3 regions of the Cytobacillus solani genome follow, and region 1 is predicted to be linked to each of the others. Evidence: predicted binding sites of a transcription regulator. Region 1 holds the regulator's gene; each other region holds the start of a gene.

Region 1 (3,922 bases):
AAAAACATCCTCCCAACGAGTAATCATTACTCTTATAATAATATAGACAGCTTCATCTATATTCAATAAATTGTATCAAAACCAAGTAAAAAAGCTGATTTATTTATATCTTGTCACTTTTATAAGCCCCTATGTAAAGAAGGAATACAAATCTAATGTATTCCTCCGATTAATGAAGATTCTTTTTTTGAACTTCTTTAAGCTTTTTCGGTGTGACATCATTGCCATTTGGATCAACGATTGTTACACTTTTTAATGTATTAAACATTGAAGAACGAAACGTCTCTAAATACTCCCTGCGAAGGGTAGATTGCTCCTTTGCTTCTTGTTCAGTTAGACCTGTTTCTTTCGCTTTCTTAGCTAACATATTGATTCGATCAAGCTTTTCTTTAGGCAGCATAGTTAGGCTCCTTTATATTTATCATTAAACTCAACTGCCATAATACTAAAAATGACTCCTTTTGACAAGAAGTTCACTCTATAAGCTCAGAATCCATATATTCCTTATACCTCCTGTGTACAGTTGCTTTTGAAATATCATAACCAAATCCTCTAAGGGTTGCAGCAATTTCCGAAAAAGTTAAATCATTCTTGCGAAGTCTAACTATCTCTTCAATCGGAACTTCTATACGTTCCCTCCCAGAATGGACCCCCAAATTGGACAAATTTTTTTCAGGCCTATAACCATTTTTAACAGCTCTTTTCATCCCGCGTTTAATCTTAATGTTATGAAGTTTTCTTTGATATTCCTCTACCATGCCGACAATATTCAAAACCATAGAGTCAGATTCAGAAAGCTGCAATTCCCCGCTGTGAGAAATGCTGAATAATTTTATTCCTTCTTTTAAAATGCAATGTAGAATGGCGATCTTCGCATTGCCTCGCCCCAGCCTCGTTTCATCCTGTATTAAAAGGACATCAGCTTGATGTCCTTTTATTAATGACAGAAGTTCGAGAATTCCTTCCCGCTCTAAATCATAGCCGCTAGCTTGTTCTCTAATAACCTTAACAATTTCTAAACTTTTTTCATTTGCAAGTTTTGTAAGTTCCTCTTCTTGTCTTACGAGCGATGTTTCCTGCGTTTCTTTCGTAGTGCTGACTCGGCAGTAGATAATTGCATTCATATATTTCCCTTTCTCCTAATCTATTTGCTTTGTGAACTTGCCACTTCTGTTCCGTTTCCTTTTTCTATAGCAATTGGAAGAATAAGTTCATCTCCCGGATAGATTCTATCTCCTGCAATTCCATTATGCCTTTCAACCCATTCAACAAATTCGTTCGCTGATAGCATATGTTCATCGGAAAAGTCTTCAGCTATCTGCCAAAGCGAATCCCCCTCATTAACAGTAATTTTCTTTAGGCCATCTTCTCCTGAAAGGCCATTATAAACTATAAGGATAAATGAAGTTAGCAAGCTTAAAACGACTAGAATAATAGCATACGAATATTGATTCCACAATTTTTTCATTATATTTACACCTCGATAAGAATATATGTTCGTTTATTGATTTCATTATAAATCGAACACTTGTTTCGTGTCAACAATTGTTCGAACTTATGTTTGTACTTTTTACTAATAGATGCTATAATTGGGAAAAGAAATCATAAGTGAGGTAATTATGATGGTGAAATTATCGAAACGGCAACAGGATATATTAAATTTTATTAAGGATGAGGTAAAGCTTAAAGGATACCCGCCTTCTGTACGGGAAATCGGCGAAGCAGTTGGACTGGCTTCAAGCTCAACTGTTCATGGTCATCTAGCAAGATTAGAAACAAAAGGGTTAATTCGCAGAGATCCTACTAAGCCGCGTGCAATTGAGATTCTTGATTTAGATGAAGGTGCCGAGGCAATCAATTATAAAGTCGTAAATGTTCCGATTGTCGGAAAAGTAACAGCCGGTATGCCGATAACAGCCGTTGAAAATGTTGAGGAATACTTTCCTTTGCCTGAAAGGCTTGCCCCAGCAGATGAGCAGGTTTTTATGCTTGAAATCATGGGAGAAAGCATGATTGAAGCGGGAATTCTTGATGGAGATTACGTAGTAGTCAGACAACAAAGCACTGCAAATAACGGTGATATCATCGTCGCAATGACAGAGGATGACGAAGCAACCGTAAAAAGATTTTTCAAGGAGAAAGATCGAATTAGACTTCAGCCTGAAAATTCAACCATGGAACCGATTATTCTTCGTAATGTTTCTATTTTAGGTAAAGTAATTGGGGTATACCGAGATATTCATTAATAATTTTGCACTCGTGTCATTTGCACTGGGTTTTACTAGATTAAAAGAAAAAAGGGATGCTTAACTTTTAAGCATCCCTTTTTTTCAATCATATATTAATACATCGACATATATTGCTCACGTTCCCAAGGGTGGACTTGCGTACGGAACATATCCCATTCGATCTCCTTCGCTTCAACGAAGTGTTCGAAAATATGGCCCCCTAAAGCAGATATAATCGTTTCATTTCCTTTTAATTTTTCGAGCGCTTCAGCTAAAGTTGAAGGCAGATCATCAATCCCTTCAGCAATACGCTCATCTTTGCTCATCACATAAATATTACGGTCTACTGATGCGGGAGGAACAAGATTATTTTTAATACCGTCAAGACCAGCTTTTAGCAGTACGGCCATAGCCAAATATGGATTTGCAGCCGGATCCACGCTTCGAACCTCAACACGTGTACTTACTCCACGTGAAGATGGAATACGAATTAACGGAGAACGATTCTGTGCAGACCACGCTACATAACATGGGGCTTCATAACCAGGAACTAATCGCTTAAATGAATTAACTGTTGGATTCGTGACCGCTGTAAAACTTGTTGCATGTTTAAGAATACCCGCAATAAATTGCCGTGCATAATCACTCATTTGCAGATCGCCTTTTTCATCAAAGAACGCATTTCTTCCCTCTTTAAAAAGAGATACATTGCAATGCATACCTGATCCTGCTACACCGAATAATGGCTTTGGCATAAAAGTGGCATGCAAACCATGTTTACGAGCAATTGTTTTTACGACTAGCTTGAACGTTTGAATTTGATCACAAGCTGTTAGGGCATCCGCATATTTGAAGTCAATCTCATGCTGGCCTGGTGCTACCTCATGATGGGAAGCTTCGATTTCAAATCCCATTTCTTCCAGTTCAAGAACAATATCGCGTCGGCAATTTTCTCCAAGATCTGTTGGTGCTAAATCAAAATATCCTCCATTATCATTGAGCTCAAGGGAAGGGTCTCCATTTTGATCTAATTTAAATAAGAAGAATTCAGGCTCTGGCCCTAAATTGAAGTCTGTGAAGCCCATTTCTTCCATTTCCTTTAAAATACGTTTTAAGTTATTGCGAGGATCTCCTTGAAATGGAGTCCCATCTGCATTATGAATATCACAAATTAGACGAGCTACCTTGCCTTTTTCAGCAGTCCACGGAAATACTACCCATGTGTCTAAATCCGGGAATAGGTACATATCTGATTCTTCAATTCGAACAAAGCCTTCAATTGAGGAACCATCAAACATCATTTTATTATCAAGCGCTTTTTCAAGCTGGCTAATAGGAATCTCAACATTTTTAATCGTTCCCAAAATATCTGTAAATTGGAGACGGATAAACTTTACATTCTCTTCAGCTGAAATTCGTTTAATATCCTCTTTTGTAAACCTTGCCATATAATAATTCCTCCTTTTTGTTTAAAGCCACTTTATCAGTGGAATAAGCGTGTTTTATTCCCTTGGCTTGATAAATGTTGGTTAAATCTTCCGGCTTGTACGATTTCTTTTCTAAGATGTCTTCTGATTTCGTCATTAGATAGTTCTCTCTCTGATTTAAGCGGTTTTACATCAGAAGCGATTACTTCTTGATTTTGCACAAATAATAGCTGTTTAATTCCAGCCATATTGATTCCCTGATCAATA
Region 2 (3,922 bases), 1.2 Mb from region 1:
CCTTGGAGATTTTCCCGATCCATCCTCGTGCTATCCTCTCCTGCACCTGGAGCAATCGTCGACATGGGAAGCTGTTCAAGCTCTTTTCCTCTTGGCACAAGAATCACCTCCTACATGTTAAGTTGCTTCAATCATTGGAAAACTAGCCCTTCTTTTTACATTTTTTCATTTTCAATCCGTAAACCGCACATCGGCTATCTCAGAAATTCGAATTTGATGTACCTCCCCGAAGTGATCGACAATATGCACTTTATGATTGATTTCATCCCAATAATGAATGTTCCCAATGACGAGATGGTAATTTTTATGCTGATAGTAGGTAAGTGTCACCGCTCTTCCATATTCCATTGCCTCGGAAATACAGTCGTTCATGCTTTCTAATGCCTGCTCGTCAATTTCCCGCTTTTGTTCGTGCCTATCTTCCTCGGCCCAGTCTCTCAATAACTTTACATGTTCAGGAAGCATCATTGCTGTCCATTTTATTCTGCCGCGATCCCGAATCATATGATTGATCCTCCCTTGTCTACATTTTATGACCGCCAACAAGTGTTGCTCGGTGTTTAGCAGTTCCTGCGCTTGTATAAGAAACGGCCCTCAAAAGAGCACAAGCTCCAAATTTAGAACGAATATGGTCAACGGTGTAGCCTAACTCCCGCTTCTTCCAGCCATTCGCATCAAAAAGATTTAGCTGCATTTCCGTATCATCAACAAGCTTGCTAAGTGAAATAGAAATTTGCCTAACGGTTTTACCTTCATAATGTTTGTGAAAAAGTTTTAAACAGACACCGTAAATTTCCATTGTGATATTCGTCGGCTCATCGATTGTTTGGGAACGATAAAAACCGCCGCCAAATTCATCTTGGCTATAGCTGACGCCAAAACTAACAGTGCGTGCGGCTTTTCGATGGTCTCGTGCCCTTCTTGCTACCTCCTCACACATTTCCAACATAACAGCCTTGATTTCATGCTCTTCTTTGTAATCCCGTAACAAAATTTGACTTTTCCCAAAACTGATTTGCCCTTCCATGATCGGTGCACCCAAGTCTGAAAGGTCAATTCCCCATGCATGATGGTACAGCTGATTGCCCATAACCCCAAACTTTTTTTCAAGTTTTTCTAAATCATATTTGGCTAACTGGCCAACTGAAAAAATCCCCATCCCATTCAGCGTTTTTTCCACACGGCGCCCGATTCCCCACATTTCCCTTAAAGGAGAAACTTTCCATAGTTTTGTTTGGACATCCTCATATGTCCATTGAGCAATTTCTTTCGTTTTTGCCTCTAAATCAAGCACAAGCTTGGCCAGCAGCATGTTTGGTCCAATTCCAATAGCACACGGCAATTGAAATTCCCGCTCAATATCATCTTTTATTTTCCTTGCAATCGTAAATGCATCCCCCCAAAGATGAAGGACACTATCGACTTTAATAAAACTCTCATCCACGCTGTACACATGAATGTCCTCCTTCGGGACATAGCGATTAAAAACACGTGTAATTTCAGCAGCAACTCTTAAATATGTTGCCATTTTCGGTTCATCAATGATGATCCGCGAGTCATTCGGAACTTCGTAAAGGCGAGCACCTGTCTTTATTCCAAATACCTTTTTCATCTGGGGAGATGCTGCCAAAACAACACTCCCCTTTCGCTCCTGATTGCCGGCTACAACAAGATAGCACTCAAGCGGATCAAGCCCTCGCATGACAGCAGAGCAGCTTGCATAAAAACTTTTCATATCAACACACAGAATTTTGTTCTTTGGCATCATGCTGTAATCAATCATATTCGTCATCTCCTAAAACCAAAGGGAACGTTTGTTCTGATTATATCCATTATATTAATCGAATATACGTTCGTTTACAACAGGAATTTATCGACTAATTTCTTAAACGTGAGAAGCTATTCCCCCCTTAGCATGTATAATCTTGTAGAAGGAGGCAAAAAAATGGATCGTAAACTTATTTTAAAAATGGTACAAAACTGCTTGAAGCAATACAATGAGGATGGCGATTCGATCACACTAAACAGCAAAACATTCGAGGAGATCTATAATAAAATTATTGCAACAAAAAAAGAGGAAGATGATTTGCATGATATCGTTAATGATGTTGTTTACGGTTACATAACGGATTCCCCTTATTTTTAGACAAAAAAAAACCGCCAAGAACTGGCGGCTATTTTTTTTCGAACGCCTTTCGGCCAAGCCGTTCGAACATACGGGGAAAAAGTGCGTAAACAATACTTCCTGCATTCATCCAGCGCGGCAAATTAATTTCTCTAGTAGGAGTAAGCATGGCATCAACAACTTTTCTTGCCACATACGTGGGTTTTAACATGTATCTCTGTACATTTTTAACATATGTGCCTTTTTCATCAGCAATTGTAAAAAAGTCCGTTTCTATCGGTCCTGGATTCACAGCTGTTACATAGACATTCGTGCGGGCAAGCTCCATCCGAAGGCTGTTTGTATACCCGAGAACCGCATGCTTCGTTGCGGAATATACACTCGATTTTGGCGTCGCAATTTTCCCAGCCTGGGAAGCAATATTAATAATGTGTCCGCTTTGCTTCTGCCTCATTTTTGGCAGCACCATACTTGTACAAGCCATCAATCCGACAACATTTACATCAAACATTCCCTTTATTTCATCAATTTTTGCCTCATGGGCCTCACGGAAAATCCCGAAGCCAGCATTATTCACAAGGACATCGACGTGATCAATCTTAGCAAGTATGTTTGAAAAAACAGCCTGCACATCATCCGTATTGGAAACATCAAGTTTATGTACGTCAACTTGAACATGAAATTGATTTTCTAATTGTGTCTTCAAGGCATTAAGCTTTTCAAAATTTCGGGCGAGCAGCACAAGATTCGCCCCGCTCTTGGCACAAAGCGCAGCCATTTCTGCTCCAATTCCCCCTGACGCTCCTGTAATAATTATATTTTTATTTTTTAATCGATCAGACATGCAGTTACCTCACTTTGACTTTAGAACTAAACATAATATAAAAATGCTTTCTCCTCTTTACTTACCTTAATTTCCCCGATTGCATACAAATAGTCAAGCTGGGCGATTGTTTCAGAGATAGTAAGAGAAAGCTCCCTTTCATAGACCGTTGGAAACAGCCGGCGGCAAATGTCAAAAACAGTAAGCCTTTCTGTCTCAAGCCATTTTCTTACATCCATTGCTCTGTCGCGCTGGCGAGACAATCTTTTTTCAATTAGCATGTTCACCTGATAAATATCGTCGCCATGTCCCGAATAAACGAGCTGAATCGGAAGCGTCGAAAGCTTTCTTAATGATTCATTGTATTGTAATTGGGGTTTCGGACGCACCGTTTCGCCTGGAAGAGGCGGTTCTAATAATGGATTCGGCGAGATATGGGCGAGCAAATGATCCCCGCCTATATACACGCCGTCCTTTTCACGCAGGAGACCGATATGGCTCTGGGCATGTCCCGGTGTTTCAATCACCATCCACTCCTCCAGACCAACAGGCGTATCTCCTTCTGCCAATTCACCGGTAAGAGAACGATGGCATGCAAAACGCAGCGTTTTTTTCAATGCCCCAATGAGCGGAAAATATTGTTCGGGAATGCCAAATTCACCAAAAAGCTGATGATAAAATTCGTCATGTGCCTCTAGAAACTGATCGGTACGGGAAAGCCATCTTTGATTAAATCGATGCCCATACACTTCCAAGGCTGGTGAAAAATAATCCAGCAGACCTGAATGATCCGGGTGATGATGGGTGAGCACGACCTGCTCAATATCCTCTGGTGTTAATGCTAACTCCTTCAGCTGCTCAGTCAATGCCTCCCATGCCTCTTCTGTTTTCGGCCCAACATCAACGAGTGTCAGCCTCTCTCCCTTCACCACATATACATTTACATCTCCGACTGGAAAAGGGGTCGGGATGAT
Region 3 (3,922 bases), 1.7 Mb from region 1:
AATGAAGGGTCATTAGTACAACTGCATCCGCTTTTTCTCCATCATCATCTAACTTATCAATATCTGCGACAAGTGCCAAATCGGTTAAAAAAGCAACAAGGCTTTTGTCTTCACTGCCTTCTTCAAAATTTTTAGTCACGGAAAGAAATTCTTCCAGGTTTTCAAGTCGGCTCTGCGCTTCAATTGATTTTTCCGCAACAAGCATTTCTCTGTAGCCTGATTTCTCCAATATTTCCTCGACAAGCTCTGTTACAGAAAGGTATTCCTGCATTCGAGTATAACTTTTGATTAGATCTCTAAATTCAGCTGCTGCTTTTGTTATTTTTGGACTTAGACCAATTAGATCGATTGAATCCAGCGCATCAAACATTGTCATTTCATGGAGCAAAGCGAAATTGGCAATCTTATCAATGGAACCAGAGCCGATTCCACGCTTTGGTACATTAATGATCCTTTGAAGGCTGATATCATCATCAGGATTGGCAATTAAACGCAAGTAGGCAAGAATATCCTTAATCTCTTTTCGATCATAGAACTTGATTCCGCCAACAATTGAGTACTCCATATTCGATTTTAGAAGCACTTCCTCCATCACACGTGATTGTGCATTCGTTCGATATAAAATGGCGATATCAGATAGATTTCGATTCCCTTCACGCATCAATTCTTTAATTTTTCCAACAACAAATTGTGCCTCACCTTGTTCACTATCTGCTCGGTAATAGAAGATTTTATTTCCTTCCAAATTCTCCGTCCAAAGATTTTTCGGCTTTCGATTCATATTCCTTCCGATGACTTCATTGGCTGCTTGAAGAATTCTTTTGGTGGAACGGTAGTTTTGCTCGAGCAAAATGACCTGTGCATTTGAGTAATCCTTCTCAAATGAGAGGATGTTGGCAATATCGGCCCCTCGCCAGCGATAAATGGATTGGTCTGAATCACCAACAACACAAAGATTTCTAAAACGTGCAGCAAGAAACTTTACAAGCATATATTGAGCCCTGTTCGTATCCTGATACTCATCCACGTGAATATACTGGAATTTGCGCTGATAATATTCAAGTACTTCTGGCACCCGCTGAAATAACTGAATCGTTGTCATAATTAGATCATCGAAATCTAATGCGTGATTTCTTCTCAATCTTTTCTGGTATTCAGTATACACATCACTGATTACATTCTGAAAATAGTCGCCTGCCGTTTTTGCGAATTCCTCAGGTGTTGTTAACTCATTTTTTGCTGAGCTGATTGATCCGAGTATTGCACGAGGATCAAACTTTTTCGGATCAAGGTTTTTATCCTTTAATATTGATTTAATAACTGATTGCTGATCCGTCGTATCGAGAATTGTGAAATTCCGGTTAAAACCAAGCCGATCAATATCTCTTCTTAAAATTCGTACACACATCGAGTGAAAGGTAGAAATCCAAATTTCATCCGCTGCTCCACCCATCATTCTTTGAATCCGTTCTCTCATCTCTCTTGCCGCTTTATTTGTAAAAGTAATCGCCAAAATATTATAAGGGTTTACCCCTTTTTCAACCATTAAATAAGCGATTCGATGAGTTAATACTCTTGTCTTTCCACTGCCTGCCCCTGCCATGATCAAAAGGGGGCCATCTGTTGCCTTTACCGCATGCTGCTGCTGTGGATTCAATCCATTTAATAGTTTATCTGATAAATAATTCATCGACTTTCTTCACCACCATACAAACATATGTTCTTGAATTGATTCTAAATCTTCTTCTATTACGAATCAAGTTCTATAAAAGAGTTTTTTTATAAAATTTCTCACACACAAACCTAACTAATTTGTCCGAGAGGTGTACTTTTTACTGCGGGTACTGTTTTAAGTGCAGCACTTACATCTGTATATATAATGTTTCCAACGACTATGACATCTGAAGCCGCAGCCATTTCCTTCGCCTGCTCTGCTGTTTCAATCCCACCGCCGTAAAACAAAGTAGTCTTCTCTAATATTTTTTTCACTTCAGATACTGTTGCTGGATCGCCATATGTTCCACTATATTCTAGATAAAAAATCGGCAGCTGGAACATTTTTTCTGCCATCATCGCATATGCTTTAACCTCATCTATTGATAATGCTGTCTTCGCATTCGTAAGTTGGGCTGCCTTGCACTCTTCATTAAGAATACAATAGCCTTGGACTAAAATTTCTTCCCAATTCATCACTTCGCCAAATTCTTTAACTGCCTCATGATGAAGCCCTGTAATCCATTTTGTATCCGTACTATTTAAAACAGTCGGAATAAAGTAGAAATCAAATCCTGGTGTAATTGAATCAATCGCAGATACCTCAAGTGCGCAAGGAACTGTATACCTGCGGACTCGTGACATTAAATCAAGCACCTTTTCTAAAGTAACGCCATCCGTTCCACCAACAATTATCGCATCTGTTCCTGATTCACAAATCATTTCTAAGTGTTCATCAGAAATACTTTTATTCGGATCGAGTTTAAACACATGTCGCCACTCGCGGACATTATACATCCATACTTCCCCCATTCTATCATTCCATTTCACCATTATATCATTAGTATAATGATGAAAAAAGTAAAGCGCAGACGCCTTGATTTGCACTGACAATCATAAGAGGAACTGGCAGGAAGGGGTGGTTCTTTAACCTGTATGATGTACGGTTCAAGTTGGGACTTCCTCTCACTTATGAAAGACTTTTTTTCGGCGGCCTGAGCAATTTTGGTCTTCATTCCTATTATGAGTGACCTTTTTCTATGGGTTTACAAGAAAATCAAAAAAGCCTGAAACAACGAATGTTCCAAGCTTTCTTCGCTTAACCTGCTAACAGACATTTATAAACTGACTTCACCTTTGCAAGTCTGTCCTACCCATAAATTATTCTGCTGTTTCTGCATCTTCTTTCTTTATCCGTTCTAATGCCATTTCATATGCGTCATTTCCGTAGTTTAAGCAGCGCTTGACGCGAGAAATTGTTGCTGTACTTGCTCCAGTTTCTGTTTCAATTTTATGATAGGTTTTCCCTTCGCGGAGCATGCGGGCAACCTCTAGCCGCTGGGCAAGGGATTGAATCTCATTGACCGTACATAAATCATCGAAGAAACGATAGCATTCTTCTAAATCATTTAATGACAAAATTGAATTAAAAAGCTGATCGAGTTCTTTTCCTCTTAGTTTATCAATTTGCATGCATGTATCCCCTTTGTATAAAATTACTATTCCTTTACATCAAAAGAAACCGTTTGTTCAAGACCAGGGCTTGAAGGAATGATATTAATCCAAGTCCTTCCGGGTACAAGCCCTGCTTGTTTTCCATTTATGACAGGCAGAATTTTCCCATCGACATTTTCCCATTTTACTTCTTTCCATTTCCCTTTTTGAAGTAAATACGCCCTGCCGCCTGAAGTTAAATCAATCTTTCTGCGCCCTGCATTATCAATCACTTTATGATCAGTTTCGACAATAAAAATATTATCCAGCAATACTGGCTCTTCGGACTCATAGTCCTTAGTCAGTTCTCCATTTGTATACCGTTTATACTTTTCAAGCTCTTCATCATATTCATAAATGGAATTAAAAATATTGCTGTTAAAATAGGATACCATAACCGATAGTGCTTCTTCTCCATTTAGATTTTCTAACTCACTTTCATTCAAGAAAGTAAGCGCAGATGGTGCATCATCCATTTCATAGCTTCTTTTCTCTGCTCCCTTAAGGATATTTTCAAATGAAATATAAGAATTATGAGGAGCCTTCCGGAAACTTGCACGCTTAAAAAGTGTTCCATCATAGGTAATCCCATTTAAGTTATCAATATAGCCTTTATCAAGCATATCCTTCGCCTCTGGACTATACCCATGGGCAATATATAGACTGTCATACCCTTTTGCTAACTCAATATAATAATCCCTTGCGCTTCGTATAG

Evidence for each region. Region 1 encodes LexA, which represses DNA repair genes until DNA is damaged. Its sites were predicted from a motif close to CGAACATATGTTCG; they were not measured.
Region 2: FI644_RS17720 (Y-family DNA polymerase) is a predicted target of LexA. The motif match lies at 1,843-1,856, and genes of this name have one in related genera.
Region 3: pcrA (DNA helicase PcrA) is a predicted target of LexA. The motif match lies at 1,711-1,724, and genes of this name have one in related genera.

The regions. Positions count from the first base shown of each region.
Region 1 covers NZ_CP041305.1:4,787,025-4,790,946, forward strand. Annotated here, with positions in the region: gene FI644_RS24050 (DUF896 domain-containing protein) at 170-400, opposite strand; gene FI644_RS24055 (YneB family resolvase-like protein) at 474-1,124, opposite strand; gene yneA (cell division suppressor protein YneA) at 1,145-1,468, opposite strand; gene lexA (transcriptional repressor LexA) at 1,623-2,246, shown strand; gene glnA (type I glutamate--ammonia ligase) at 2,342-3,676, opposite strand; gene FI644_RS24075 (MerR family transcriptional regulator) at 3,712-3,922, opposite strand, start outside.
Region 2 covers NZ_CP041305.1:3,545,134-3,549,055, reverse strand. Annotated here, with positions in the region: gene FI644_RS26405 (hypothetical protein) at 1-98, opposite strand, end outside; gene FI644_RS17725 (YolD-like family protein) at 172-504, opposite strand; gene FI644_RS17720 (Y-family DNA polymerase) at 524-1,783, opposite strand; gene FI644_RS17715 (YqzH family protein) at 1,946-2,146, shown strand; gene FI644_RS17710 (SDR family NAD(P)-dependent oxidoreductase) at 2,175-2,969, opposite strand; gene FI644_RS17705 (MBL fold metallo-hydrolase) at 2,996-3,922, opposite strand, start outside.
Region 3 covers NZ_CP041305.1:1,284,015-1,287,936, forward strand. Annotated here, with positions in the region: gene pcrA (DNA helicase PcrA) at 1-1,690, opposite strand, end outside; gene pcrB (heptaprenylglyceryl phosphate synthase) at 1,804-2,511, opposite strand; gene FI644_RS06475 (YerC/YecD family TrpR-related protein) at 2,875-3,186, opposite strand; gene FI644_RS06480 (DUF3048 domain-containing protein) at 3,213-3,922, opposite strand, start outside.